4 regions of the Methylomonas montana genome follow, and region 3 is predicted to be linked to each of the others. Evidence: riboswitches for the same ligand, from Rfam matches in the RefSeq annotation. Region 3 holds a riboswitch; each other region holds the start of a gene.
What was found. Region 3 has a riboswitch for cyclic di-GMP ahead of QZJ86_RS13430 (PEP-CTERM sorting domain-containing protein). Riboswitches for the same ligand answer to the same signal wherever they lie in the genome.
Positions count from the first base shown of each region.

Region 1: it holds a riboswitch for cyclic di-GMP, as region 3 does, so the genes downstream of both, QZJ86_RS04100 (hypothetical protein) here and QZJ86_RS13430 (PEP-CTERM sorting domain-containing protein) in region 3, are expected to answer to the same signal.
Region 2: it holds a riboswitch for cyclic di-GMP, as region 3 does, so the genes downstream of both, QZJ86_RS17580 (hypothetical protein) here and QZJ86_RS13430 (PEP-CTERM sorting domain-containing protein) in region 3, are expected to answer to the same signal.
Region 4: it holds a riboswitch for cyclic di-GMP, as region 3 does, so the genes downstream of both, QZJ86_RS17645 (PEP-CTERM sorting domain-containing protein) here and QZJ86_RS13430 (PEP-CTERM sorting domain-containing protein) in region 3, are expected to answer to the same signal.

Region 1 is NZ_CP129884.1:834,944-842,529, reverse strand. Features, by position in the region: gene QZJ86_RS04120 (IS1595 family transposase) at 38-985, opposite strand; gene QZJ86_RS04115 (response regulator transcription factor) at 1,121-1,669, opposite strand; gene QZJ86_RS04110 (ATP-binding protein) at 1,647-3,020, opposite strand; gene QZJ86_RS04105 (hypothetical protein) at 3,248-3,523, opposite strand; cyclic di-GMP riboswitch class I at 3,899-3,982, shown strand; gene QZJ86_RS04100 (hypothetical protein) at 4,081-5,154, shown strand; gene QZJ86_RS04095 (hypothetical protein) at 5,259-6,029, shown strand; gene QZJ86_RS04090 (sulfotransferase) at 6,198-7,586, opposite strand, start outside.
Region 2 is NZ_CP129884.1:3,795,049-3,802,634, forward strand. Features, by position in the region: gene QZJ86_RS17545 (cell division protein ZapA) at 1-62, opposite strand, end outside; gene QZJ86_RS17550 (TIGR02449 family protein) at 59-286, opposite strand; gene QZJ86_RS17555 (UPF0149 family protein) at 388-918, shown strand; gene pepP (Xaa-Pro aminopeptidase) at 934-2,241, shown strand; gene ubiH (2-octaprenyl-6-methoxyphenyl hydroxylase) at 2,245-3,459, shown strand; gene QZJ86_RS17570 (hypothetical protein) at 3,532-3,945, shown strand; gene QZJ86_RS17575 (hypothetical protein) at 4,056-4,886, opposite strand; gene QZJ86_RS17580 (hypothetical protein) at 5,087-5,875, opposite strand; cyclic di-GMP riboswitch class I at 5,986-6,062, opposite strand; gene QZJ86_RS17585 (transglutaminase family protein) at 6,629-7,426, shown strand; gene QZJ86_RS17590 (transglutaminase family protein) at 7,431-7,586, shown strand, end outside.
Region 3 is NZ_CP129884.1:2,920,278-2,927,863, forward strand. Features, by position in the region: gene QZJ86_RS13415 (multidrug efflux RND transporter permease subunit) at 1-1,992, shown strand, start outside; gene QZJ86_RS13420 (efflux transporter outer membrane subunit) at 2,010-3,494, shown strand; gene QZJ86_RS13425 (cupin domain-containing protein) at 3,530-4,012, shown strand; cyclic di-GMP riboswitch class I at 4,582-4,668, shown strand; gene QZJ86_RS13430 (PEP-CTERM sorting domain-containing protein) at 4,692-5,495, shown strand; gene QZJ86_RS13435 (energy transducer TonB) at 6,412-7,215, shown strand; gene QZJ86_RS13440 (MotA/TolQ/ExbB proton channel family protein) at 7,235-7,586, shown strand, end outside.
Region 4 is NZ_CP129884.1:3,816,896-3,824,481, forward strand. Features, by position in the region: gene QZJ86_RS17640 (glycerophosphodiester phosphodiesterase) at 1-693, shown strand, start outside; gene QZJ86_RS17645 (PEP-CTERM sorting domain-containing protein) at 790-1,572, opposite strand; cyclic di-GMP riboswitch class I at 1,628-1,715, opposite strand; gene parC (DNA topoisomerase IV subunit A) at 2,335-4,572, shown strand; tRNA gene QZJ86_RS17655 (tRNA-Pro) at 4,780-4,856, shown strand; tRNA gene QZJ86_RS17660 (tRNA-Arg) at 4,863-4,939, shown strand; tRNA gene QZJ86_RS17665 (tRNA-His) at 4,961-5,036, shown strand; gene grxD (Grx4 family monothiol glutaredoxin) at 5,593-5,913, opposite strand; rRNA gene rrf (5S ribosomal RNA) at 6,044-6,159, opposite strand; rRNA gene QZJ86_RS17680 (23S ribosomal RNA) at 6,382-7,586, opposite strand, start outside.

The DNA of each region.
Region 1 (7,586 bases), 2.1 Mb from region 3:
TTTTCTTTTGCAAGAGCCCTTGTAAAAAATTACCTGATTACCCATAAGCCTCAGCTAATTTGAGCAAACGGCCCGGCATGGGTGGAGAATTAGCCGCAGCGATGAGAAACCGCGGCATTATGGTTTGCAGATCGAATCTGCGATTAAAACGATAACAAAACTCGGCCAGATAGCGGGGTAAATGTTTGGACTGAATGGCATGGTAAGTGCCATTGATGGCGCGCTTCACGTTACCGATCATGGTATTGACCCAGGCGAATTCTTCTTTCGTCACGCTGTCAGGACCACCGCCGGTGACAATGGAGTAATGGTGACAACCGTGATCGAGCACGGCGGAAAAGCAAGCTAAGCCGTCCGAGTACACCAGACTACCCGGCTGAAGATGATGGCCGGCCCAGCGCTTGATTTCGCTGTTGCGGAAGCCTTTGACGACATTCAAGTTCATCGCGATAGGATGGTGTTCCTTGTTCAGCGCCACCGCCGCGACAAAAGGCGTCTTGTTTTCCGAACCTCGCCCGCGTTTGCCACCCCGATGCTCGCCGCCCCAGTAAACGTCATCGAGTTGAATAATGCCGGTCAGCGGTTTGCGATCATCGCGCTCTTTCATTGCCTGCATGATCTTGTGCTTGAGGCTCCAGGCGGTGTTGTAGGAAACGCCGATTTGCCGCTTCAAGGCTAAAGCCGACAAACTGGTTTTGGCTTGAGTCAGCAGATGAATCGCCAGAAACCACACGGTGAGCGGCAACTTGGTTTGTTCGAACAGCGTACCGCTGATCAACGAGGTTTGGTGATGGCACGTCGTGCACTGATACAAATTGCGAGTCTTGATCACGCTATAGCGGCGGCGACCGCAGCCTGGGCATTGAAACCCGGATGGCCATCGCGCCTGAAATAGCCCTGCGGCACACTGGCTTTCAGTACCGTAGCGATTCATGAAATCCGTCAGGCTAAAGCCTTTTTGAAATTGGATCGGATTCTTTTTCATGCCACGATCTCCTGTCAGTTCATAGCTTTCATTGGACTAGCAGGATGCTCGTAAGTTGCTGAGGGTCGTGGGTAATCAGGAAAAATTAACTCTAAATAAGGGGATTAAATAAAAATGTCATATAAGTCTGGCATGTCATTCCTTAACCGGCCGCTTTTCTAGCTTTCTTTGTAGAGTCCTTCTATGCATATTCAGCGCCCTGGCAGCGGCGGAGATATTACCGTCGTGCTGCATCAATACTTTTTGCAAATGCTCCCATTCCAGGCGCTTGACCGATAGCGGGCTATCGCTGATGGCTACCGAGGCATCACCTTCGTTTTTGTACAGCGCGCTGACGATTTCATCGGCGTTAGCCGGCTTGGTCAGATAATGAATCGCCCCCAGTTTAATGGCTTCCACCGCCGTTGCGATACTGGCAAAACCGGTGAGCATGACGATTTGGGTATTATCATCCAACGAAATCAATTTCTTGACCATTTCGAGGCCGGAATCGAATCCAATCCGCAGATCGATCACGGCATATTCGGGTTCGGTCTGTTCCGCCAACTGCATCGCGGTGTTGACATCGTTAGCCACCGTTACTTGGAAATTACGCTTCTCCAGCGCAGGCTTCAACACCGAACAAAAAGTCACATCGTCGTCGACTAGCAGTAAATTGGGTTTATCCATAGGTAATTCCGTCATTCGTACTCTCCTTAGCTAATAATGGCAAACTGATCTCAACGCAAGCTCCGCCAGACTCGAGATTGTCGAATAATATTGTACCGCCCAAGCGTTTGATGGTGGTATAGGTCAAAAACAAACCCACCCCCATGCCCTGCTTATTGCTTTTGACGGGCTGATGACCTGCAAACTCGATAAATTCCGCAGGCAAACCTGGCCCAAAATCCCTAATTTTCAACAGCAAGGTCTCTTCATCCCACGCGGCATGAAACTCGATCCCTTTGTCGACAGGCGATGCTTCAGCGGCGTTATTCAGAATATTGATGATCGAATGCGTGACCGTGCGTTCGGCAATGATGCGCGCGCTCATGTCTACATGCGGCGAAATAAACAGCTTTATCCGGGTGGCGGCTTTATGAGTGCGCCATTGACCGAGCATTTCGTCGATATATTCCCCAACCAGCATCACTTTGCCGGACTCGGCTCTCATTTCGCCTGCGGAGGCAGACATTACCGATAAAGCTTGCTTGCAACGGTCGATTTGCTGCTGAACGATCCCCAATTTTTGATGCAATTCGGGATAACGGTGTTCTGGTAAATCCTCGACCATCTCATGAATCAAGATCGCGATAGTACCTAGCGGCGTACCCATATCGTGCGCGGCACTGGCCGCCAAAGTCCCCAAGGAAACCACCCGCTCGTCGCGCAAAGCGCTTTCCCGCGCGTCGGCAAGATTGCGCTCCCGCTCTTTCAAGGTTTTGGACAACTCAACCACGAAAAACGCCACCAAGCCAGCACTGAACACAAAGCCAAACCACATGCCAAATACATGCAGATTGAAATAACGCCTGTCGTTCATCAAATGCATTTGCAACCTCATTTCCGGCGTCATCTCGGTCATCGCCGGGTGCGCCAAATGCGGTTCGACGGCCGGCAACGGCACGTTATAAGCAATCAACACGGTATACACGCATGAGGTGATGATCACCATATTCCAAGCATAAGCTTGCGGCAGCATGATCGCGGTAACGATCAAGGGTAACAGAAACACCCAAATGATGGGATTTGACGCCCCGCCGGTCAGATATAGCAAATACGCCAACGCCAGCACGTCCATGCAGATTTGCGAAAAAATCTCGTGCTCGGTGACTTCTTCCGGGGTTCCCAGGCGCAACCAGGTGTAAAGATTGAGTATCGAAATCGCAAAAATCGCCAGCCACAACTGGTTTTGCGGTAAATTGATGCCCAAACCATTGACGGCAATAAACACTGCCACCGTCACGGCGAACAGCATTAGATTTCTAAGGATATAAAGCCATCTCAGATTTTCCCTAATCGAGATTTCGGCTTTGGGGAGTATATGTGAAAGCATGGACATGGCAGTAATGTTTAAAGAATAGAAAGTAGCGACTATGTTATCGCCCTTCCCGAAAGCTGCCGGCATTTACCAAAATAGTTAGACTCCCTTCCGCTATTTTTATGTCGGTAAACAAGCACGGTTATTCAGGCTAAAAACCAGAGCCCCATAATTAATTGGCTAGTTAACCAAAATAACATCCGGCTCGAATGATGTCTGGCGCCTCCAGACTATGCGGCGTATCACGCATTCGCTAAGCGCCAGCTGCCGTTTTTATCCACCCATCTCATGCTGAGCCAATACCAAAGAGTCATCGGCACCATCATCGCAAACCACTCCCAGTCATCGATCAAGAATAATCTGGCGATCCAGCCATTACCGTCAAAATAAAGCCCCCAAGGCACGCAATAAAAGGTAAAGACGAGGCTACTCCAGATCAACAGCAACGCCCCCTTACGGGTTTCGATACTGGACAGCGCCAGGAATACCCACAGCGGGGTTTTATCGGTTCTCTGCATAAATCACTCCGTTAAAATTTAAAGTCAGCCAAGCCTTGCGGCGCAACAAACTAACAATAAATTGCGATAAAAGAAAGCAATTCTTCATCGAATCAGCAAGCACTAAATGCTAGGCCGGACCGAACCAATCCGGCAGTAATTAATCTATGTTATATAAAAAAGCTCGCAAGGTTATTTCCCTCAATTCAGGCATTTGCCCACATCAGGCATTTCACTGAAAATCCACCACATTAATTTGAAATCATTAAAACTTTTCCGAATTGGCTCATTACTGGCTTAAGACTTGGAACTTACTTCGCGCGTTGCTTATCGGCAACAGTTAATTGACCATTTTTCCTGGCATGTCTAACGTCCGCTAATCAGTCCATCGCGCGAAGCACGAGTGGCCACACCCGTCGTGAGGCGGGGCCGGAAAATCACGGTTCTTAAAAACGATTTAAAGAAGGCCGGATTGCCCCACGGTAGCTCGTGGGTAAGGGCAAAGTTTGGCTCAATGCTGTTGGTCAAGTTTTGTCAGTTTCGCTGTTACCTTTAATTCTAATAAAAAGAGGATGATCATGATCTTTCGTAAAACGGCTATAGCAGCTCTCTTGACAACTGGACTAGCTGGCATCTCCGGCCAAGCATTCGCTCATCAAACCTATAACCTGACCGGTGCTGGTATCACTATCGGCGATAGCGTCAATAACACCGATGGCGTCTCCAATACTGGCGGCTACGGGCCTGTCGGTATTGGCGGACGGGTCGCTGGCGACGCCAATGCTAACATTCCAGGCACCGGCGGCTTGCCAACCGACTACACAGGAACCCTCCCTTACAATTTTTATTTCGGCCATCACGACTCAACTGCAACAGGCCAAACCAATCGCAACTATAAAACCGGAACCTCTGCTACCGAAACTAACAGCTTATGGAGAGCTTATGCCGTTCAAAACGCTTCAACCACTTGGGGCCCCCTCCTCCCCGACGGCGGCGCAAATGACCATCCCTACGTCGCTGTGGGCGGTGATTCATGGCAGACAGGCAGCACCACAGGCGGTCTCGATTACGCACTGATTCACGCTAGTGCCGGCTCCAACGACAATGCGCAAAATGTAACTACCGCGACAGGCGTGTGGGGCGGCACGTACAACATAGACATCACGGTCAAAAGAGACGCTAACTACGATTCTTTGAACGATGCCAATGCATTATTGGATGTCGCGCTATACCGCGGATCGGATACGTCCATCTTTTCTAACCGCACAGCGGCTTTCGATCCGAACGCGGCGGGCGTACAAGGTTCCAGTTTAGGAACAGGCGGCGTTGACGGCTCTGCTTTGTTATGGAGCGCTTCGCAAGTTTCAGTTGGCGATATTCTGACCTACACACTTTCAATGGACTTTGCCGAGTGGCAAAAAACCGACGCAGTTGCTGGCAGCCTAAACGATGGTGACGCAGGTTTCTACACCCTAGTCGTCGGCGCGCACGGCGGAGCAAGCAATTCGGCTCTGGCATATACGGTAGATACTCATTCTTACAGCACCATAACAGCCGCCCCTGTCCCTGTTCCAGGTGCAGTCTGGTTGTTTGGCAGTGCGATTGCCGGTTTGATCGGTTTCGGTCGTCGCAAACCGCAACTAGCCGCTTAATCGACGAAACGGGATTACCGCCAGTTTTGCCGGTAATCCCGTTACAACTCGCGGCTCAGCCGCAAACTTACGTTTGAATTTATTTATTCGATCGAGAGGCCAAAATGATTGAACCCGCACCGTATAAAAAATTGGCGCTGGCTGGCGCCGTCGCCGCAATGCTGCTAGTCACTGATGTAGCAAATGCGCACGTTACCTATAACACCTCTGGCGCACCTGCGGATGGCTCGCAAACCGGCCCATGGTCAGTTGACGATCCAGGCTACACCGGCAACCTGCCTGCGACCTGGGTAGCGATGATCCATAACGACGGCGGAGTGGCCAACTCGCAAACCGCCAACAGTGAAGGCGCCGGCTTTACGATAGGCATGGGCGCCAAAGCTTACAAAGACGGCGCGACCAACTGGGGCCATACCGCCGATTATGGTTTATTCGAGCTGCACCATGACGCTACTGTCACCATCACTGTATCCTCGGACAACTCCAATTTGCGCCCTGCCTTCGGTTTATGGGATGGCTGGGATACCAACGACGGCAGTAGCCGCCACGATTCATATTTAAATAATGGTGCGCTCAATCCGATGGGCTCGGTGCTGGGTTCGTCGTTGATACCGCATGATCCGACTGCTTGGGCCGTCGCCGCCGTTCAAGGCACCACTGCCACCGCGACGCTGACCCGTTTCCTGACCGCCGGCAATTACACGCTAATCCTGGGCGGTTACGACGGCACGGTAGGCGGCGCCAATCTGGCTTACACCGCCACGATCTCGGCCGCCGCGTCGCCGGTACCGGTGCCCGGCGCAGTTTGGCTATTCGGCAGCGCAATGGCGGGCTTGATCGGTTTCGGACGACGAAAGCCGGCTGTTGGCACTTAAAGCCAATTTGATTCAACCGACAGCCGCTTTCATTCGTAAAGTCAGGTCGGTTTTCGGTCAAGGATGGCCGGGAGCATGGAAGCTCCATTCTAATTGATCACCGATCGGCGGGCTTCGAGTCGATTTGACCAACAGCAGTCCTCTCCCAGCCTTTGGCGCAGCCTTTATTTAGCGGTAGCCAAACGCCTCGATATACGGTGCCAACATCGGCAAAATAGGCTCGTAAAACTTTTCATAATGTCGCCAACGCGCCACCGACCGCGAATAAAGCGGCTGCGCAACTGCGGCAAAGCTCGGCGTGGCGATGTAACGGCCCTTGGCTTTCTCGTGAAAAGCACTCACTTCGGCCACCCACTCCAAATCCAGCAGAGCAAAAACCCGGCGCAAACTGTTTTCGAAATCGTTGACAGTATCCTCGTAGCGCAATTCCAAATAGCGCGGTTGTATCGATGGCTTGATATGCAACCACCAATCCATCACCGCCGCGTATTGCTTAGCCACGCCTTCCCAACTGATTAAATTGATCGTCACATTCGACGGTTTGAATGCCTGCTGGAAACAACTCAAACAAACGTCGCGCGGGTCGCGCAACGCGAAGATAATCCTGGCCTCGGGAAATACGCAGCTGATCAGGCCTATATCGATGCTGTTAAGCGCCACTTTGTCGATGAAGCGTTTTTTCAACGCTGCCTCGCCGTATTCTTCGCCAACCCGCCGCCAATAGTAAGCGCGCAACTTCCGGACATCATCCAAACCAAGCCCACGCAATGCGGCGGGAATATCGTCTACACAACCGCTAAGCCGTTGCAGCTCTTGAATCAAACCGTGAATCAGATCGTTTTCATCGGAGGTGAACACCGCCGGATGCGCCGCCAGCACTTGCTCGGTCAGCGTGGTGCCGGAACGCAGAAACCCCAACAAAAAAGTAGGCGCCGGCAAGCTGTCGGCGAAGTCACTCGCCGTCCAGCGCTGCAGCAAAGCCGGGTCAAAACCCTGCTTATTACGCTTGATCGTGCGAAAAATATGGTCGGCATCGAGCGCGCGCAATTCCGGCAATTGCCGATATAAGGCCTTTGCTTGTTGGCAAGCATCGAACGATGCCTGGTATTCTTCCAGCTTATCCAGCACTCCGACCAGCTCCTGCCAGGCGCGAGCGGTCTGCTGATTATTCCGATTGGCGGCTATCACTTTACGAAAGCGCTGCTCGGCTTCCGGCAAGCGATTTAATTGTGCTTCCAGCACCGCCAGCATGTTATTGCAAGCCGGATCGTCGGGACGTAGTTCGCAGACCTTGCTGGCAAAAGGCAAGGCGTCTTCGAATCGATTGACTCGCGTCAGATAAAGCGCCCGGTTATTCAACGCCGCAGGATCACTGGGTTCCAATGTGACCGCCAGCTCGGTCAGTTTCAGCGCGGTATCCAAATCGCCCCAATAATGCAACTGCTCGGCTAGCTCCAAAATAAAACGAATATTGCGGCTTTGCTGGGCGTCGATTTCCAGTTGGCGCGCGGCCTGTTGCAGATAAGCCAGCCCTTCGCGGCGCTGTTGATGCCAGCA
Region 2 (7,586 bases), 870 kb from region 3:
CAGGCGATTTTGTATTCCTTGTCGAGAATATTCAGCGAGACAGGTTGTACGGTTTTTCTCACGAATCATGCTCCATGGCTTTCAATCGGGCGATCATCGCCTCGACCCGCGCCTTAGCCAGCGTGGTCTTCTCCAACAGCTTAGCTTTTTCCTTGACCAGAGCATCTTGCTTGACTTTCAATGACTTATTCTCGTTTTTGACTTGATTGAACTGCGTGATCAGCACATCCAGTTTAGCTTCCAACGCTTCGAGTTCGGTTGACGGGTCTTTTTCTGTTTCAGACATAGCAGGAGTATGGGCCGATATGACGTTATAATCATCGTGGATGGCGAAGAATGTTAGCATAAGCCATGTTATTAAACAGCTTTAATAGGAACACAGATCAAATGACCTATCGCTCGGTTAATGCCATTTTGGAGCAACAGGATACCGACATCGGTGCGGCGGAAGCGCATGGCATTGCCACCGGCATACTGTGTGTCGAAATCCGGGCCGATGCCGAAAACTGGCTGCGCGAGTTATTCGCAGACGAACAGCAGTTAATCGACGAGGACAAAGCCTTATTGCATGGTGTGTTCGAAAAAACCCGGCAATTACTGGAAAATCAGAACGACGAATTTGCCTTCGACTTACTGATGCCCGAGGACGACGAACCCTTGGAAGAGCAAGTGGAAGCTCTGCGTAGCTGGTGCCAGGGTTTTCTGTTCGGCGTCGGTTACGCGCAAACCGGTGCCGACTGGCCGGGGGATACCGCCGAAGTGATGCGCGATATCATAGAACTGACCAAAATCGACACCGACGTCGCCGGCGAAGACGATGAAAGCGCGCTGATCGAAATTCGCGAATACGTGCGTGCCGCGGTTTTTACCGTCCGCGATCAGTTTGCCGAACTCAGCCAATCGTCGCAAAGCCACTAACGCCAAAAATCGACCATGAAACAAAGCGAATTCAAAAAACGCCGAGCCAGCCTGATGAAGCAAATCGGCAAGGGCAATATCGCCATTATCGCCAGCGCTTCACAACGCACCCGCAACCGCGACGTCCATTATCCATTCCGCCAGGATAGCGATTTTTACTATCTGACCGGCTTTAACGAAGCCGAATCGATGGCCGTATTCATCCCCGGCCGCGAACAAGGCGAATACATCCTGTTCTGCCGCGAATTCGACGAGAAAAAAGCCTTGTGGGAAGGCGCTCACGCCGGCCTGGAAGGTGCCACCAAGCATTACGAAGCCGACGACTCTTTTCCGATCGACGATCTGGACGACATCCTGCCCGGCATGCTGGAAAACAAGGGCAAGGTGTTCTACCCGATGGGCAAGGACAGCGATCTGGACCACAAACTGCTGGAATGGATCAATCACATTCGCAAGCAATCGCGCAGCGGCGTCAGCGCGCCCGGCGAACTGGTGTCGCTGGAACACATCCTCCACGAAATGCGCTTATTCAAAAGCCCGGAAGAACTGAAATTGATGCGCCGCGCCGGCGCAGTGTCCGCCAAGGCTCATATCCGCGCCATGCAAGCCTGCAAACCCGGTGTGTACGAATATCAAATCGAAGCCGAGCTGATCCACGAATTCATTCAAGACGGCCTGCGCGCGGTGGCTTATCCATCCATCGTCGCCGGCGGTAAAAACGCCTGCGTGCTGCATTACGTCGACAACAAGGACAAACTCAACAAAGGCGATCTACTTCTGATCGACGCCGGCGTCGAGTGCGACCATTACGCCGCCGACATTACCCGCACCTTTCCGGTATCCGGCAAATTTAGCGAACCGCAAAAAAAGCTCTATCAATTGGTGTTGGATGCCCAAGCCGCCGCGCTGGCCGAGATCAAACCCGGTAACCCTTGGAACAAGGCTCACGACGCTTCGGTGGAAACGCTCACTAGGGGCCTGATCGAACTGGGTCTGTTAAAAGGCAAACCCAAAAAACTGATCAAGGACGAAAAATACAAACAGTTTTACATGCACCGCATCGGCCACTGGCTGGGCATGGACGTGCACGACGTCGGCGATTACAAGATCAAGGACGAATGGCGCCTGCTGGAACCGGGCATGGTCTTAACCGTGGAACCAGGCCTGTACGTGCCGGCCGACTGCGAAACGGTGGACAAGCAATGGCGCGGCATCGGTATTCGTATCGAAGACGATGTGTTGGTGACTAAAGACGGCCATGAGATTCTCACTCACGGCGTCCCCAAAGCAGTTGCCGACATCGAAGCGCTGATGGCGGGCTAAGCAATGCAAACCGATTTCGACCTGATCATCGTCGGCGCCGGCCTGGCCGGTAACTGTCTGGCCCTGGCGCTGAAAAATAGCGGCTTGAAGATTGCGTTGGTCGAAGCCAATAGCCGTGAACAACTGCGCCATTCGCCGGCCGGCGACCGCGCACTGGCCTTGGCGGCCGGCACCGTGGAACTGCTGAATGCATTGGGCGCCTGGCGCGGCGTCGCCGACAAAGCCACCGCCATCAAACATATTCACGTCTCGGACCGCGGCCACTTCGGCAAGACCCGGCTGGCGGCGGAAGATCAAGGCGTCGAAGCGCTGGGTTACGTGATCGTCGCCCGCGACATCGAACAGCACATGGCCGATCTGGTCGAAAAAACCGACACGGTTTGCCTGTACCAAACCAGAGTCGCCGGCTTGATGTCCGGCCGTGACGCGGTCAATGTCAGTCTGAAACAGCACGACGGCAGCTCGTTAAATGTCAGCGCGCAACTGCTGGTCGGCGCCGACGGTGGCAACTCCACGGTACGCAAGCTGCTGGAAATTCCGCAACAAGTTACCGAATACGGACAGACCGCACTGGTCACCACGGTGCAATCGGCGCTGCCGCACCGCAACACTGCCTTCGAACGCTTCACCGAATTCGGCCCGCTGGCCTTGCTGCCGGTGGCCGGCAAACAATCGGCGGTGGTCTGGACCCGCAGCCACGAGCAAGCCGAGACACTGATTAACGTCAACGACCGCGAGTTTCTCGCCGAGCTGCAGAACTGTTTCGGTTACCGTTTGGGCGAACTGAAACTCGCCGCGCCGCGCCGGGCTTTTCCGTTAAGCCTGATCCGTGCCGAAAGCATGGTTTCCGGCCGCACCGTGATCATCGGCAACGCCGTGCATCAATTGCATCCAGTCGCTGGCCAAGGCTTTAACTTAGGCATTCGCGATGTGGCTTTGCTGGCAGAAATGTTGATCGACCAACAACAGCAAAACGGCGATTTGGGCGATGCCCGCCTGCTGAAAAACTACAGCCGGCAACGCCAACAAGATCATGGCAAAACCATAGGTTTTACCAACAGCGTGGTAAAGCTGTTCTCCAACGGCAATCTGCCGTTGGCAGCCGTGCGTAACGCCGGCCTGACCCTGCTGGACCACCTACCGTTTGCCAAACAATTGCTGACCCGACATGCAATGGGATTGGCCGAGCGCTTACCTAAGCTGGGCGACCGGGAGTAGCAAACTTGCCGAAAACACTTATGCTGATTCCGGCCTACAACTGACCATAAAACAATAAAAACAGGGGGAGCCATGAGTTTTAAATCCAGTTTGGTCAAAATCGTTATCAAGTTGACACCCAACGCACTGATCATTTGGGTAGCCAACAAGATACTCAAAGGGGTTGCCGAATTGCAGGCTTTCAATTTCGACATTGATGCCCGAAAAATCTATGCGCAGACCTTGCTTTATGGCGAGGAAGTACCGATTGAATTGAGCCTGGAAGATTTTGCCGTGTTCAATGACGGCGAGGGTTACCGCTTCATCATCCATCATGCCAGCTCGAACAAACCCTGGCTGAACAACCTGCTGGCCCGCGTCATCGGTAAAGGCTGGAAGATTCCGTCGTTGCCGCATTTCAGCGCCCAGTTGGAGCTGGTTGCCGAAGTGTTCAAGGCCAAACCGGTAGCGTTAGAAAGCGCCGACGACGACGTTATCGATGGCTAATTAAAATTGACGTCATGTCCCGATGCAATCTGGGACATGACGAGTATTAGCACTACAAAAAGATGACTATTTGTTCAGCGCTTCCATAGTTTTTCCATTCGCCGTACGGCTCAGGACCAACGTTTACGATAAGTCGAGAACCCCAGCCCCGCTATCCCGCTCGCAAACAACCAAAAGGCAGCCGGTAACGGGACGACAGTGGTTTGAAAGCTAAAGGTGCCGACTCGGGTATCGCGGATGCCGCCGAGATGATCGAAGCCATTGCCCAGACCCAGAATCCCGCTCAAACTCAATGTGTTGCCGCTCAATTGGGTGCTGACATCGAACAAATCAAACCCGCCGATCCGAAAGCCGATGTTGTTCATCAAAATCCAACCGGATTGCCCGGTGACAGCATTTGCCAACGCCGGGATATACTCCAGATCCAGATCGCCAAACAGTACGCGGTTATTCGGCGGGTCGACATCGACCCGAAAACGCATCACGCCGCCCAATCCGATCTGCCCGGTCGCCGTGCCGCTTAAATTGGCGGGATCGAATGAAAAGGTGGTGGCTTTGTTTTGCCTACCTAACGGATTGACCGGCAGGGACGAGGCGTTGACCTGAAATTGCCGACCAAGGGCGGAAATTTCATCCGACACGCTGTCGTAAAGATCCGGTGTATTTTCATCTCGAAGCTGGCTAGACGTTTTCGATGCCGCCGAGGCATCGAAATACTCTTCCAGGTAAAGAGAAGGCCGGCAACAGATAGAAAATGTCTCGGTCGGCGCGTCGGGGTAATTATCTTTAATCACCCCGGCAATCAGCGCGTCCCGATCCAGATTTAGCGTCATGGCGCCACCGCTTACCGTGGCCGCTTCCGCATTGCCGAAAGCGAATGCACCATATACGGCCACGCCAACCAGCATGCCGCGAATAACAGGGTAGTGATACTTTTTCATTATTTTCTCTCGCTGGATTTACGTCCAGGGTCTATGGATTTGAGCGGCGATCAGCCCGGTATTGCATCTTCGTTGGCCGGCTTGAATAGCCGTCGAACAAATACCGTGGTTCGCTCCTGACGGAATGCCCCACGACGACATTGCAAACAGGTGGGGAAGCCAGATGCAGCGCATACGGCTGCATCTGGCAGGACAATGATCTAAGCGCTCACGCAATGCAACTGACGGCGTTTGTAGCCAATCAAGCCCAACAGCGAGCTGCCGAACAACCACACTGCGCTCGGTAGCGGTACCGCAGCCGGCGTCAGGCTCAGGCTACCGACAACAGCGGTCTGTCCGGCGCCGCTTACCCCCAGGAACGAACTCCAGGTCAGGCCAAATGCGTTCGGATAAGTAGTAGGTCCCACGCCGCCGCCTAAGATCAAGTCGCCGCTCAATGTCAGTTCGCCGTTAGCGTTGACCGATTCGCTGGCATTGCTTAACTGTAGAAAAGTCGTCCCTTTAAAGAACAAGTCATGCGAAACCAAATTCCAGATGCTGCCGATTTTTTCCAAGGTAAAGTCATAAGGCATCAAAACCCCTGCCCCCGGATTACCCGGCACAGCCAGCCTTAAAGCGCCACTCAAGCCAATCTGACCCGCTGCGGTATTACCGGTATCCGTCGTGGTGGCTTCCAGATAACGATTGGGCGGATTTCCGTAAAAAACCGTGGTATCGACACTGTTAACTGAAAACTGCATATTCGAGGTCGAACCGCTACCGCCGGCCGTATTTGCATTGATGGCGGTGGTGTTATAGCTGGCGTCGAAATAACGATCCACAATCCAGCCGGCCGCCGCGCTAAAAGCGCTATTGTCGATACTGATGCGGGCATTGCCGCTAACCAAGGCCGCACTGGCCGACGCGGGTGCCAATAATCCGCTGAATACCACAAATGCCAATACCCCGGCATTAGCCAATTTCGAGCGATGGTTTTTTCTCTGTTTCATTATTTATCCTTAAAAAGCGATTTACGGTTGCAGTTAATCTTCAAGGCCTTGGCCGACCGCTGCAGTGGTTTTCGCAATTCCGGCAAACAGTACTCTCAGGCCTGTCACTTGAAGGTAACCCGGCTGTCTCGTTCCAAGACCCGTGGCTTTCCGACTCCGTCTCACGGCGGATGTGGCTAAATGTCGTCATCCCTACGACGCCGCTCCTCTCCTTGAGCGAAGGCATCCTGATCATGCCAAGCATTTAAAATAACGCTGTTGAATTTTGTGGATTACTCCGGATTGAAGGGAGTAGTCGTTCAAATACTTGCTAGTACTTGGCATGACCGGCCTTATTCCGATTGCGGCCATGCCGCAGCAAGTGATCTAGCAAACCAAAGCAATAAGCAGACCAATGTCGTTCATCCTTGGCTTTTGACTGGTCGGCATGGCTCAGCACGGTCGGAAAACGTGAATTTTGTGACAAAGCGAGTTAAATCCCTGATTATCGAAATGCCAGATAACATAGTTTTCCAAGACAATGGTCAGGGATAGGTGCCTGTTATATCCAAGCATTGCGGATTTATTCCATTTCCAGGAAACCACGAAGCTCGATAGGCCCGTATAATGATTGCGTCGGCGCGTCAACGCCGACAGGTAATCGCCGTTGACGGAGAGCCATCCGTAACCGTCATTCCAGAGTAAAATTACCGCCTGCCGACAGCTGCTAAAATATGGCTGACATTTCTCGGTAATCAAAAAAGGATAACCAACATGTGGCTGCAAACTAGCTGCGAAATCAACTTCGACGTCAGCGTCGATACCCCGTTTATCCTGATGTTGCGGCCGCGTAACGGCGCCAATCAATGGGTGGCCCGCGAGTCTTACACCTTGAAGCCGACGGTGCCGGTTTTCGAATATACCGACTACTACGGCAACCTCTGTCAACGGTTGATCGCGCCGCCCGGCGAGTTTTCCGTGCATACCAGCGCCGATATTCACACCACCGAACATATCGACACCTGTCCCGGCGCGCCGTTTACCGAGGTACAGAATTTGCCGGAAACGGTACTGACTTATCTGCTGCCGACCCGCTATTGCGAATCCGACCGCTTCATCGATCTGGCTAGGGAAATCGTCGCCGAGGAGAGGCCAGGCTACGATCAGGTCGCCAGACTGAACCAATGGATACGCGACTATATCCGCTTCAATCCCGATTCCCCGCACTTTCAGATGTCGGCAGTGGAAGTCAATCTGGCCGGCGAAGGCGTTTGCCGCGAATTGGCGCATCTGGGTATCGCACTGTGCCGGGCGCTCTGCATTCCGGCCCGCATGGTGGTGGGCTATTTGTACGGCCTACAGCCGATGGATTTTCATGCCTGGTTTGAAGCCTATGTCGGCGGACGCTGGTATACATTCGATCCCACCCAAGCCGAGCCGCGCGGCGGACGGGTGATCGTCGCTTACGGACACGATGCCGCCGACGTGGCGATCTTCACCCAGTTCGGCCCGGCGTTGTATCCGACGCAGATGCAAGCCGGCGTCCAGCTGTTAGAGAACCTGCCGAATTAAAGCCATGCAGCGTTTACGGATACGACATCTGACCGAATATTGGTTTACCGGTCCGGTGATACTGAATCAGCATCGCCTGCTGTTGCGCCCGCGCGAGGGCCACGATGTGCGAATAGAATCGTCGCGGCTTGAGATCAGCCCGGTTTATAGCATCAAGTGG
Region 3 (7,586 bases):
CTGAACTACAGCCTGAACAATCTGACCTTGATGGCACTGACCATCGCCACCGGCTTTGTGGTCGACGACGCCATCGTGGTATTGGAAAACGCCAGCCGCCACATCGAAAAAGGCGTGAAACCCTTCAAGGCTGCGTTAATGGCGTCCAGGGAAGTCGGTTTTACCGTACTGGCGATGAGCGTATCGCTGGTAGCGGTATTTTTGCCAATTCTGCTGATGGGCGGCGTCGCCGGCCGGCTGTTCCGGGAGTTTTCGATGACGCTGGCCACCGCGGTAGCGGTGTCTTTATTAATCTCATTGACCGTCACGCCGATGCTGTGCGCGCGCTTGCTGGGCAAGGAAAATGCGGCCGAGCATGGCCGGATTTATCGGGGCATAGGCTCAGCCTTCGACTGGCTGCAAGATCGCTACGAACAGACCTTACGCTGGGCATTGCGGCATAGCCGGATCATGCTGCTGATCTTGCTGGGCACCATAGGCTTGAATTTTTATCTGTACGCAGTGATCGACAAAGGCTTCTTCCCCACCCAGGATGGCGGCCGCTTGGTAGGCGGCATCCAAACCGACCAAGGCACCTCGTTCTGGTCATTGCAGAAAAAGCTGTTTCAATTTTCCGAGCTGGTGCAAAAAGATCCGGCGGTCAGCACCGTGGTCGGTTTCGCCGGCGCCCAACAGCGCAGCAATAGCGCCGATGTATTCGTGGTACTAAAACCGCATAGCGAGCGCGAACCGATAGACGTGGTTCAAGATCGCCTGCGCGCCACGCTAAACCGCATCCCCGGCGCCAAATTGCATATGTTCCCCGCCCAGGAACTCAGGATCGGTGGCCGCCCCTCGTTTGGTTCCTTCGATTATGCGCTGCAATCCGACGATCTGGATTTGTTGCGGGAATGGACACCGAAAGTGGCAGCCGCATTATCCAAACTGCCGGAACTCAGCGACGTCAACGGCGACCAACAGGACAAGGGCCAGCAGATCGGCCTGGTGGTGGATAGAGCCATGGCGGCACGTTACGGCGTCAGCCAGGCGATGATCGATGCCAGCCTCAACGACGCCTTCGGCCAACGCCAGGTATCGGTGATCTACAATCCGCTCAACCAATACCGGGTAGTGATGGAACTGGCGCCTGAATATTGGCAAAGTCCGGAAGCCTTAAAACAGGTTTATATCAGCGTACCCAGCCAGCGTTTGCCCAGCGGCGAGGAAGCCCCGGCTCGGCAGATACCGTTGTCGGCGCTGGCCAGTTTTGCGCCCACCAATACTCCGCTGACCATCAATCATCAAGGCCAGTTCGCCGCCAACACCATTTCCTTCAATCTGAATCCCGGCGTCTCGTTATCGGACGCTACGCGTTTAATCGAAGAAACCATGCGCGAGATCGGCGTGCCGGTGGCGGTGCAAGGCAGCTTCCAAGGCTCGGCTAAAGCCTTTCAGGATCAGATGCGTAATCAACCCTGGCTGATTTTGGCCGCGCTGTTGAGTATTTACATCGTGCTGGGCGTGCTTTACGAAAGTTTCGTGCATCCCTTGACCATCCTCTCCACCCTGCCCTCCGCCGGAGTCGGTGCGCTGCTGGCGCTGATGGCTTGCGGCACCGAGTTCAGCATCATTGCCTTGATCGGCGTGATTTTGCTGATCGGCATCGTCAAGAAAAACGCGATCATGATGATAGACTTTGCCTTGCAGGCCGAGCGCGAGCAAGGCCTGGATTCGCGCGAGGCGATTTTTCAGGCTTGTCTGCTACGCTTCCGGCCCATCATGATGACCACATTGGCCGCGTTGTTCGGCGCACTACCGCTGGCGCTGGGTACGGGCTATGGCGCGGAATTGCGTCAACCGCTGGGGATTTCCATCGTCGGCGGCCTGATCTTTAGCCAGATGCTGACGCTGTATACTACCCCGGTGGTGTATCTTTACCTGGATCGTTTCCGGCTGTGGTGTCATGGCCGTTTTTTTAACCGCGCCGCTTCCCGAGCGCGCAAACCTGCCTGAGTTTCACCGAGATTTACATGAGTTTTCGTCTTAAGCACGCTCCGATTTATGCCTTATTCGCCGCCCAATTGACCGGTTGCATGGTCGGCCCGGATTATGCTCGTCCGCAAGCCAGCTCAGTGCCCGCCGAGTTCAAGGAACTCGAGGGCTGGAAGCAGGCTCAACCCAGAGACAAGGGATTGCCGGGCAAATGGTGGGAAATATTCAACGATCCCAGATTGAACGCACTGGAAGAACAGGTCGCCGGCGCCAATCAATCCATCATCCAGGCCGAGGCTCAATACCGGCAAGCCCAGCATTTGGTGCAATCCGCGCAATCGTCCTTGCTGCCGGTTGCCACGCTGACCGGCACCTTCAACCGCTTCAGAGCCGCCACCGGTCAGAACGTCGCGGTAGGCGGGGTGCGGAACTTGTTCGGCCAGGCGGTCAATGTAGCCTGGGAACCGGATTTATGGGGTAGCGTCCGCCGCCAACTGGAAGCCAATACCGACAACGCCCAGGCCAGCGCCGCGACGCTGCACGGCCTGATATTGTCCAGTCAGACGACCTTGGCCGACAATTACTTTCAACTAAAGGTGCTGGACGCGCAAAAGACCTTACTGGACGAAACGGTGGCCGCTTACAGCAAAACCCTGGAAATCACCAAGAACCGCTACGCGGTGGGCGTGGTCGCCAAGGCCGATGTGGTGCAAGCCGAAACCCAGCAGGAAACGGTGCGCGCGCAGTCCATCGATCTGGGCGTGCAGCGCGCCAAGCTGGAACACGCGATTGCGGTGCTGATCGGCAAATCGCCGGCCGAATTATCGTTGGCACCAACCTCTTTAGATGTGCAAGCGCCGGGGATTCCGGTCAGCCTGCCTTCTGAACTGTTGGAACGCCGTCCCGACATCGCCGCCGCCGAACGCAAAATCGCCGCCGCCAACGCCCAGATCGGCGTCGCCAAGGCGGCTTATTACCCGACCTTGAATCTGGCCTCGACCAACGGCTTTCAGTCGCCTACCGCCGACACGCTGTTCACGATGGCGCGCCGCTATTGGTCCTTGGGACCGGCCGGCCTGGCGCTGACATTATTCGACGGCGGCGCCAAGAACGCTCAGTACAAACAGGCTGTCGACGCTTACGACGCCACGGTCGCCGCTTATCGTCAAACCGTGCTGACCGGCTTTCAGGAAGTGGAAGACAATCTGGCCGCGCTGCGTATCCTGGACGAAGAAAAACAGGTGCAGGATAAAGCCGTCGCCGCTGCTAACCAGGCGCTGGCGTTAACCAACAATCAATATCAGGCCGGCACCGTCAGTTACATCAACGTAATGACGGCCCAAGCCGCCGCGTTGTCCAACCGCCAAACCGCCGTGCAACTGCAAGGCCAGCAACTTAGCGCATCGGTGCTATTGGTAAAAGCCTTGGGCGGCGGCTGGAACGAAACCTTGCTGCCTAGCGAAGATGAAGCCGGCGGCGAACGGAAATGGACGGATTATTTGATTTTGCCGCTAGCAGAGTAATCCTTGTAAACCCTGCCCCTTCTCGCGAGGCTCTTATGTCAGAAAAATCCAATCCGATCGCCATCATTGCGACTGAGGCACCGGCAAGAAGCAAGCCATCAAGCTATCCCGAACCGTTCGCGTCGCTTATGCTGGGTCGGGAGAAGCGCCGGCTTGGCGATCTGTTTGGTCTTACAAACTTTGGCGTCAACTTGACACGTTTGGCTCCCAATGCCGTTTCTGCCCTTCGTCACGCTCACACCAAGCAAGACGAATTTATCTATATCCTGCAAGGGTATCCAACCTTACATACTGACGAAGGTCGCAGCCAGCTCTCGCCGGGAATGTGCGCCGGCTTCAAGGCTGGCAACGGCAACGGACACCATCTGATTAACGAAACGTCGGAGGCAGTCATCTACCTCGAAATCGGCGACCGGACGCCGGGAGACGAAGGAAGTTACCCCGATGACGATCTCAAAGCCATACTCGTGGAGGGGAAGTGGAAGTTTGTTCATAAAGACGACACACCGTACACGTAAACTAATCTTCGCCTTTTAACGTAGCATATTCGGAGGCATGGTTATGCAATGCAATGCATTTCACCTCATTCTTACGATTACGCTACGTTAATCGTATCTAGGACATATCCCCTGGGTCTGCCGATACCCGAATGGTTCATCCGGCGGCCAAACGCAAGGCCGGAACCTCGCGCCGCAACACCCGGTTTTTGGGTCCGATAAGCTAATGACATCAAGCTTGCCCCTTATATTCAGATCTCATCACGCCATTTCGCAAGGTTTGTCTTTCCGGCGCAGGAACCTCTTCCTTTAAATGATTCTACTGCCGGTTTAACAGCATTTTTAACCTGATCGTCATCAGTAATACGTACGTATTACATTTCTTGCAAAGTTCATGCACCCGTCACCGAAAAGACCTACTCACCTGAATAAGATGCCGCAGGCTTTAACGCTGAGACCAGTCGTTTGGCTATCAGCTGGGAATAGCTAGGGAACAGGGATGGCATGGATAGGGACTGAGCCGAGGTTTTAAGTCATCGCTGGAAGCGCAGGGCATGTTGTACCAATATTGTGTTAATTCAAAATCAGAAGTGTGTAAAAGCTAAACCGATCGTGAGGTCGGGGCGGAAAACTGCGGGTCTGAGGGTTCGATACATCACGATAGCCGGGTTGCCACCTTAATTAATTTAAGGAGATTTAAATGAAAGTCGTTAAATATGCACGTTGGGCTTTCGCCCTGTTGTTGCCGCTGGCAGCCACCACGGGTAACGCAGTAGCCGATACCGTGCCATACTCATATAACGCCACTGGCGTCGGCGCGCCAAGCTGGCCTTTGTTCCTGGATGTCAACGAAACGATCAAGATCGAGAGAAAAGGTTCTGGATCAAGCACTTATTGGCAATTGAAAGGCACCGGTTCCACTGCTTCATTCTGGGGCGATGTGGACAATTATGTTAATTTGGGTCGCGATAGCGTGAAATACCAGGCTAACTTCAACTCGGCCGGCAAATTGATCACATCAATCGGCTCTACGAGCTTGAGCAACTATTTGGAAATCAAGGGCAGCCTGCCTGCCGGCACCTTTGGCAACACCTCATGGTCCAACCAGCCCGAGCAATTGTTGCTGAGCGCCAAACTACTGGATATCAACCCTGACAACAATACACCCGACTATGTCGGCACCTATGGCGGTTTCGCTGTGGGTTTCAAAACCAAATTCACCGGTGGCTGGGCTGCGAATAACCCTGGTTTGACCGGCGGTTCTACTGGCGAAAACCTCTGGTTGGCGGGTCTGAGCAACGGCTTTTTAGATCTGGTCAACGCATTGGATGGTAATAACGGCAACGGCTCATTTAGCTCCTTGATCGGTTCGTCAAAAACCATTAAAAATGTCGTATCCGTCGCTTCCGTTCCCGTCCCTGGCGCGGTTTGGCTGTTCGGTACTGGTCTGTTAGGCCTGCTGGCTGGCCGGCGCAAAGCCGTTGGCTCAAGACTTGCCGTATAAAATACATGACCTAGCCCACGCCACGTTGGCTTTAAGTCAGCGTGGCTTCAGTTACACGGCCATCCATTGCACTAACAGCCAAAATAGGGCCATAGGATGGGATAAACAATCCCCCATCAAACGCTAATTCGCAGGCTCCGTGACTAGCCTGCTTCTACGTGAAACGCATAGGCGTTCTTACCCGACTTCTTGATCTTGTAAATCGTGCCATCGGCATAGCCGATCAGTTTGTCGCCGTCGTTGCTATGATCGGGGAAAATCGAAATGCCGATGGATGCTGGCCGCTACCTTGGCGGTTTGGCCTTGACTTCCACTTGATAGGCCTGCGCCCTCATCGCCAACGACTTCTCCAGGAAATGGCGTTGAAACTCCTGCGGATCGCCGGTTCGGACGAGCGGGGTGTGTCCTGTTTCATAGTGAAATCTACTTCTCGGCCCGGGAGAAGGAGTTTTTATAAGTTCCCTCCAGCCATTTCGAGCCATGAACCGGCGGTCAACATTCGGCGCAAATGCCCAAAGTCGGGATACTAAACTGACGTTAGAGTCCTGCTCCCAGCGACCGTTATCAAGCTTTGTGCTGTTGCCCAGCAAACACCCCTTAAACAGAAGTCTATTGAAATTGGTGCTGAACAAGCAGCACTGCGCTGAACGCCTGCTGAAATCACTGACCCCCCGACCCTAACCGTATTACGGGGTAAGATTTATTCCATTAAAAACCATTTAAAAATAAAACCTTATAAATCGTCTTCAATATTTCCGACCATCCCGCCTGGCTTACTTAAAAATCTGGCACGCCTCATGCTTTATTAGAAATCAGCAGCATTAATCACAGCCGATCCACTGCATGAAATGCCCGCCGATTCGGCGCGCAATAGCAAGGAGTACGGCGTTTTTATTTAAGTATGGGGAACATCGCAATGAGCAGTCCTTTAGCCACATTGAATAAATTTGCAGCGGCGGACACTGCCGCGGATTGGGAACCGACCGACGTCGTTTCGCTGAAACCGTCGCTCAGCCCACTGGCGGAGGGTATCGCCCATTCGCGAATAGCCGTCGCGCTGGGGGATTTTAAATACGTCAGCGAAACGCGCGATCACAAATTGGTCGACTTTTTATTGATAGGCCTGTTATCGGTATTTATCCATAACACCGTGGTCGATCGTTTCAGCGGCGCGGCGTTCGAGCAGGAAATCGCCGAACCGGTCAAGCCGGAAACCAAAGTCCAAATCACGCTGACTCGGCCGCAACCGAAACCGGTACCGCCGCCACCGCAAGTCAAGCCCCAGCCGCCTAAGCCTAAAGTAGTGCCTTTGAAGCCGCCGAAAATTAAGCCGGTGCCCAAGGTTGTTGAGCAAGAAGCCCCCGCGCCAGTCGCCGGCCCGGTGGTCGATAACGCGCCACCTGCACCTCCGGCGCCGCCGGCTCCCGTGGTCGAAGAAAAAATCACCGAACCGCTAGCCGACGCGGCTTACCTGCACAACCCATTGCCGGAATATCCGGAGATGGCGCAGGAGCGCGGCTGGGAAGGTAAAGTCATCATGAAAGTCCACGTGCTGCCGGACGGCACCACCGATAGCGTTACCGTCAGCAAATCCAGTGGCCAAAAAGTCCTGGACGATGCCGCCGTCAAAGCCGTTTTAAAGTGGTCTTTCGTGCCGGCCAAACGCGGCGATACGCCGATTGCCCGCTACACCACGGTTCCATTCACTTTTAAATTGTAATCACTTTTGAGGATCATACATGTCTGATATAGCAACCAACGTCATCGTCGATGGCACCCTGAATACATTAATCACCGCCTCGGTGGTCACTTGGGCCTTGATTTTGATCAAAGGCGTCCAACACATCCGAATTTCATATCACAACCGTCGATATAACAAAGAATTTTGGAGTGCCCCCAACATCCAGGCCGCCGCACACCTGGAAAACCAGAACGGCCCGGCCGCCAGAGTCGCCGGCATCGGATTCTCGACACTGGTGGAAACCGACGGCGGTGCTTCCACTCACGACCTGGAACACACCTGGGACAGGCAGGAATTATTGGATAGACGCTTACGCCAGCAAATGCAAAAAGAACGCGGCTCGCTGGAAA
Region 4 (7,586 bases), 900 kb from region 3:
GCCACGTTGATTGGCGCCAACCAAAAACCTTTGTTCGGTGCGAACCTCTTTGAAAACAAGCTACTGAAAAAATTGCATCAAGCATACGGCAACAGCGCCTGCGCGCCGGTATTCATCCAGTCTTTCGAAGTCGGCAACCTGCAATACCTGAGTCACTACACCGACATCAAACTAGTGCAATTGATTGATGCCGACGATGTCAACGCCGACGGTTCGATCTCGTTAGTGCCACCGTACAAACAACCCTACGACTTCGTCGTGAAAGGCGATCCGCGCACCTTCGCCGATTTGCTGAGCAATGACGGTCTGGATTTCGTCAAATCCTATGCCGACGCTATCGGCCCCTGGAAACCTTATCTGCTTAAAACCGTAGCCGACGGCATAGACCGCAACGGCGACGGCAAAATCACCATCAACGACCGCCGCGTCGACGGCAGTACCGGCGTCGTGGAACTAGCGCACGACAAAGGTTTGTTGGTTCATACCTGGACTTTTCGTAACGATGCCAGCGGTTACGGCTTCACCGACCCCAAGCAGGAAATGACTTATTACTTTGATCTGGGTGTCGACGGCTTGTTTACCGACTTCACCGACACCGGCGTCGCCGCACGTGAAGCGTCGGTCAATGCCGACCACGGCAGTCAGCAGCAACAATGCACGCGTGCCGATGATCATGATGACCGCGCGCAGTAACTTATGATAATGGCCTAAACTAAAAGCCATCTGCTTTGCCGAAAGGCCACGTTACCGTCATTCCCGTTAACGTGGCATCAGGCGATTTCTGATTTGTTAGACAGCGAGGCTGCAGCCGGCATTTTTTCTGCGGCTGACCAATAAAGTCATCAGGCCGGTTCCGAACAGCCAAACGGCGCCAGGTACGGGGACCGCAGCCACTGATGAAACATAATTGATGGTTTTTGACGAACCGATCAATGAACTCAGCGTGCCGTTGCTGCCATCGCCGTCGAGGGCTTTGACCAGCTTTAAGAAATCGGAACTCACGCCTGCCAGCCACAAGTTTTCACCGGTCGATCCGCCCGTCAATCCGGGGATGCTCGGCGCCCAGCCACCAGTAAACTTGGTGTTGAAGCCCAGGGCGACACCTCCATAGGTGCCGATCAAATTCGGTGAGCCGTTAGCGGGGTTTGCATCCAGCAGGTCGGCTTTCAGCAAGGTTTGATAAGGTAGATCATTCCACGACGTTTCGCCAATTGAGCCAGCTGGTAATGTCCCTTTGATTTCCAAATAGTTTTTTAGCGTTGTAGTGCCTATCGAAGTGATCAGTTCACCGGCAGAGTTGAAGTTTGCCTGATATTTCACGCTCTCTTTGCCCAAATTGACATGATTGGTCAGGCTGCCCCAGAATGAAGCACTTGAGCCGCTCCCAATCAGCTGCCAATAAGTATTGGAGCCCGAGCCTTTTTTACTTATTTTGATAGTCTCGTTGGTATCCAAGAATAACGGCCAGCTTGGCTCGCCGACGCCGGGTGCATCGTACGTGAATTTACCATCAGTCATTGAAGTCGCTGCGTTACCCGCTCCAGCAACCAACGGTAACACCACCGCCAACATCCATCGTCCATATTTAATCACTTTCATTTATCAATCCCCTTACATTAATGAATAAGGTGGCAGCCCGGCTGTCTTACCGTTTTGAATCCGCAAGACCCATGGCTTTCCGTCCCTGCCTCACGGCAGGTTTGGCTTTTACACGCTTGTTTTTTAAAACCATTTCGCTAATAAACAGTGTTTCTATTCCCTGCTAGCCATTGGTTACTTTTAAAGCCATATTCCGTTTTTAGCGTCCTCGTCGCCTTGTTAACCCCCAGGCAGGCGTTATGTATCGCTGGATGACGACCCTATGAAGTAACCAATCCCCCAAAATGCATAGCAGTTCGAGCTGAGCAACTCTGATGCCAAACTCATAACATATTGAAATGATTGTTTTATGTTTGCTGTCTCATCGGCATAAAATTGGTTCGCAACGTTATTTAACTCAAAAATATCGAGGCATATCACTTAATCCGTTAGAGCTCGCCATTGACTTGATTGAGCGCGAGTAACGGCTCCAGGAACATCTTGCGTCGCCGGTAGAGGCCAAAACTATGTGCTGATGGAAAGGGATATTGGCTGGACGATGCCAAACATGACTGTGCAGCGCCAAAAAGTAGTTAGGTATTGGTCATGCGCGGCTTGGCAAGTCGTCGCCAGCGTAGACGTTGCCATCAGGGAAGCTAGGTTTTTACTGAGCAATAGCGTGGTGTTGTGGTATTTTAGCGCCCCTCGAATACGTCACGACTCGACGGCTAACCAAACAGGATCATCAGCAATAAAATGGGTGTACAGGAAAACTTCGAACAACTGCCTTTAAAGGATTTCACTGAAAAAGCCTACCTGGATTATTCCATGTACGTGATTTTGGACCGTGCCTTGCCGCATATCGGCGACGGTCTGAAACCGGTGCAGCGCCGCATCGTTTATGCGATGTCGGAACTGGGGCTGACCGCGCTGGCCAAATACAAAAAATCCGCGCGCACCGTCGGTGACGTGCTGGGTAAATACCATCCGCACGGCGACTCGGCCTGCTACGAAGCCATGGTATTGATGGCGCAAGACTTTTCCTATCGTTACCCATTGATAGACGGCCAGGGCAACTGGGGCTCGCCGGACGATCCGAAATCTTTCGCGGCGATGCGTTACACTGAATCGCGGCTGACAGCCTATGCCCAAACCCTGCTCAGCGAGTTGGGCCAGGGCACGGTGGATTGGACTGACAACTTCGACGGCACCTTGAAAGAACCTAGCCTGTTGCCTGCGCGGTTGCCGAATGTATTGCTGAACGGCACGATGGGTATTGCGGTGGGCATGGCTACCGATATTCCGCCGCACAATCTGCGCGAGGTCGCGGGTGCCTGCCTGCAATTGCTGGACGAACCGGAAACGCGGCTGGAAGGCTTGCTTGAGCATATCAAAGGCCCGGATTATCCGACCGACGCCGAGATCGTCACGGCCGCAGCCGACATTCAAAAACTGTATACCACCGGCAACGGCTCGGTGAAGATGCGTGCCAAATACGAGCTAGAGGATGGCAACATCGTCATCACCGCACTGCCGCATCAAGTATCCGGCGCCAAACTGCTGGAACAGATCGCCGCGCAGATGCTGGCGAAGAAATTGCCGATGATCGAAGATTTGCGCGACGAATCCGACCACGAAAATCCGACCCGGCTGTTGATCATTCCCAAAACCAAACGCATCGATGTCGATGCGGTAATGTCGCATCTGTTCGCTACCACCGACCTGGAGAAAAATTACCGGGTCAATATGAACATGATCGGTTTGAACGGCAAGCCGCAGGTCAAGAACCTGAGACAAATTCTGACCGAATGGATCAGCTTCCGGACCGAAACCGTGCGCCGCCGTTTGCAATATCGGCTGGATAAGGTGCTGGCGCGTTTGCATATTTTAGAAGGCTTGCTGATCGCCTATCTGAACATCGACGAAGTGATCGCGATCATCCGCGGCGAAGACCATCCCAAGCCAGTGTTGATGGAACGTTTCGGCCTGAGCGACTTGCAAGCCGAGGCGATTCTGGAGCTGAAATTGCGCCATCTGGCGAAACTCGAAGAAATGAAAATTCGTGGCGAACAAGACGAACTGGAACAGGAACGCCAGGCGCTGGAAAAAACCCTGGGCTCGGAGCGTTTGCTGAATCGCCTGATCCGTAAGGAAATTGAGCGCGATGCGGAAAAATACGGCGATAACCGCCGCTCGCCCATCGTCGCCCGCGAGGCTGCACAAGCCCTGGACACCACCGAGCTGATCGCCAACGAACCGGTGACCATCATCCTGTCGCAAAAAGGTTGGATACGTGCAGCCAAGGGTTATGACATCGAGGTGGAAAGTCTCAGCTATCGAGCCGGCGACGCCTATCTGTCCTCCGCCAAGGGCCGCACTACCCAGCCGGCCTATGTGCTGGATTCCAGCGGCCGGATCTACACCATCACCACTCACGACCTGCCGTCGGCGCGCAGCCAGGGAGAGCCTTTGACCGGTCGCCTGAATCCACCGCCGGGCAGCCTGTTTACCGACGTGTTCAGCGGTCAGCCGGATGACTGGTTGTTGATGAGCAGTAATGCTGGTTACGGGTTTCGGGTTCAGTTGAAGGAACTCATCAGTAAGAACAAGGCCGGTAAGGCCGTGCTGAGTCTGCCGACAGGCTCGAAAGTAATGACGCCGGCGCCGATTCCAAATGCCGACGATTTGCTGGCGGTGGCGACCTTGCAAGGCCGCTTGCTGATCTTCCCTGCCCAGGATTTACCGGAATTGGCAAAAGGCAAGGGCAACAAGCTAATCCAGATTCCGAGCGGAGACATTGCATCCGGCAAAGATGCGGTAGTAGCGGTTACAGCGTTGACAGCGGGTAGCGAGCTGAAAATTCTGTCCGGCAAACGCTTCGTCACACTGAAAGCGATGGACATCGCCCAATATACCGGCAACCGAGCCAATCGGGGAACGGCATTACCGCGTGGATTTCAAAAAGTCGATGGACTGGAGTGCGTGATAGATTAAGAGCTTAACTGTTATATAAATATTAATTTCGTTAACGTTTATATAAGCTTAGCTCTAGTTTTAACTGCCATTTCCACTCCACAGCAAACGCCGCCAAATAATTTTTTACCGTAAAATAAAAAATCAGTTGACATAAAAAACAAAACTCTCTATTATAGTCATCTTTCTGGACAGCATCAGCTTCCCAGGATAATAAGAAGGTCAATTCGGGGTATAGCGCAGTCTGGTAGCGCGTCTGCTTTGGGAGCAGAATGTCGGGAGTTCGAATCTCTCTACCCCGACCAAGATTTGCGCTTGTAGCTCAGCTGGATAGAGCATCGGCCTTCTAAGCCGAGGGTCGCAGGTTCGAGTCCTGCCAAGCGTGCCATCGCAAAAATTCATCATTATGGTGAGCGTAGCTCAGTTGGTAGAGTCCCGGATTGTGATTCCGGTTGTCGTGGGTTCGAGCCCCATCGTTCACCCCAATAAATTCCCCCAAAAAACTTCTACCGTTTTTATTCAGGGAAGTCCTTGAAGTAATTCGAATCCTCTAAACTCCTAATATAAACCCATTTATCGAATTTTGTTCGTTCTGAATAAACTGGTTTTTGTGCGCCAAAGATCGGCCGGTTTTTAGAGCAAAATCGATTTTCGCTAGGAAAGTCGTTCAAGCAAATCCACGCATAGGTCTGCGCCAGACGGATCCCATTGACGATTGCGGTGTTCTCGGCGAACAAAACTGGCGCACCGATTTGACTTGGATACCGTACGGCCAACCGGATACCGGTTGACTTGAATTGTGGATGACCTCTTTTGCCATCTCGCGTCGACGAGATGGCATTAGACCCTTTTTTACGCTTCCTTTGCCACGCAACCCTCCCAGCATACTTCCGTAACCGCTGTATTGGCCCCAGCTTGCTTAGAAATCGACAAGGTTTGATTTGGAGATTCCCCTAATCAATCTGACATCGGCGTGAGATAGCGCCACAGAAAATAAATCACACCTTCACGCACAAAAATCTACCAACCAGTAGAAAGAGCTTAATGAACCGCTCCTATAGCAGCCAGCATAGCTGTTAATTCACCCTTGTTGTACAAATCGATAACAATATCGCAACCACCGATTAATTCTCCTTTAACATACAATTGTGGATATGTTGGCCAGTTGGAGTAGACTTTCAAAGCTTCCCGCAACTCTGGATCCTCGAAAATATTAACGTGTGCATAATCAGCGTTACAAGCCTCCAACGCCTGAACGACTCGACTGGAAAAACCGCACTGCGGGAAATCGGGTGTACCTTTCATGTATAACACAACGGCATGACCTGCTAACTGATTTTGAATTCTTTCGACAACGCTCATGGAGTTTCCCTTATATAAAATTAAATGCTTACTAGCAATCGCTATTTGCTGGCTTGAATCTTAGCAACAGTGCAATAGTTTAAACAACAAAAAAAGCCCAGCTATCACTAGCTGGGCTTTAGTGTTAAGAGCTTGGCGATGACCTACTTTCACATGGCAACCTGCCACACTATCATCGGCGCTAAGCGGTTTCACTTCCGAGTTCGGGATGGGATCGGGTGGTTCACGCTCGCTATGTTCACCAAGCAAACTGGTTGGGCTGGATGGTTATCCAACCGTCATGCAACAGGTTAGGTTTAGCCTCATTGGGCTTTGTGCCTTTAGGCTTTTCGCGCGCACGTTCACTTTTGAGGGGTGTTCGCTGCGGCTTTTGCCTTTGACCTGTCTTTCATGGAAATCTGTATCGAGTTTGTCGTTCTCAGTTGCTTATCAGCTGGTCAACTGCTACCCAAACGCATTGGGTGTTATATGGTCAAGCCTCACGGGCAATTAGTACACGTTAGCTTCACACATTACTGCGCTTCCACACCGTGCCTATCAACGTCGTAGTCTCCGACGGCCCTTCAGGGGACTTATAGTCCCAGTGAGATCTCATCTTGGGAGGGGCTTCCCGCTTAGATGCTTTCAGCGGTTATCCTGTCCGAACGTGGCTACCCGGCAATGCCATTGGCATGACAACCGGAACACCAGAGGTTCGTCCACTTCGGTCCTCTCGTACTAGAAGCAGCTTCCCTCAAATCTCAAACGCCCACGGCAGATAGGGACCGAACTGTCTCACGACGTTCTGAACCCAGCTCGCGTACCACTTTAAATGGCGAACAGCCATACCCTTGGGACCTGCTTCAGCCCCAGGATGTGATGAGCCGACATCGAGGTGCCAAACACCGCCGTCGATATGAACTCTTGGGCGGTATCAGCCTGTTATCCCCGGCGTACCTTTTATCCGTTGAGCGATGGCCCTTCCATACAGAACCACCGGATCACTAAGACCTACTTTCGTACCTGCTCGACTTGTCCGTCTCGCAGTCAAGCACCCTTATGCCTTTGCACTCATTGCCTGATTTCCGACCAGGCTGAGGGTACCTTCGTGCTCCTCCGTTACTCTTTAGGAGGAGACCGCCCCAGTCAAACTACCCACCAGACACTGTCCCTAACCCGGATAACGGGTCGAGGTTAGAACTCCAAACATACCAGGGTGGTATTTCAAGGTTGGCTCCACGAGAACTGGCGTTCCCGCTTCAAAGCCTCCCACCTATCCTACACAAGTAGGTTCAAAGTCCAGTGTCAAGCTATAGTAAAGGTGCACGGGGTCTTTCCGTCTAGCCGCGGGTACACTGCATCTTCACAGCGATTTCAATTTCACTGAGTCCCAGGTGGAGACAGTGTGGCCATCGTTACGCCATTCGTGCAGGTCGGAACTTACCCGACAAGGAATTTCGCTACCTTAGGACCGTTATAGTTACGGCCGCCGTTTACTGGGGCTTCGATCAAGAGCTTCTCCGAAGATAACCCCATCAATTAACCTTCCAGCACCGGGCAGGCGTCACACCCTATACGTCCACTTTCGTGTTTGCAGAGTGCTATGTTTTTGCTAAACAGTCGCAGCCACCGATTTTTTGCAACCCTCTTTCGCTCCAAGAGCAAGTCTCTTCACGACATGAGGGCATACCTTC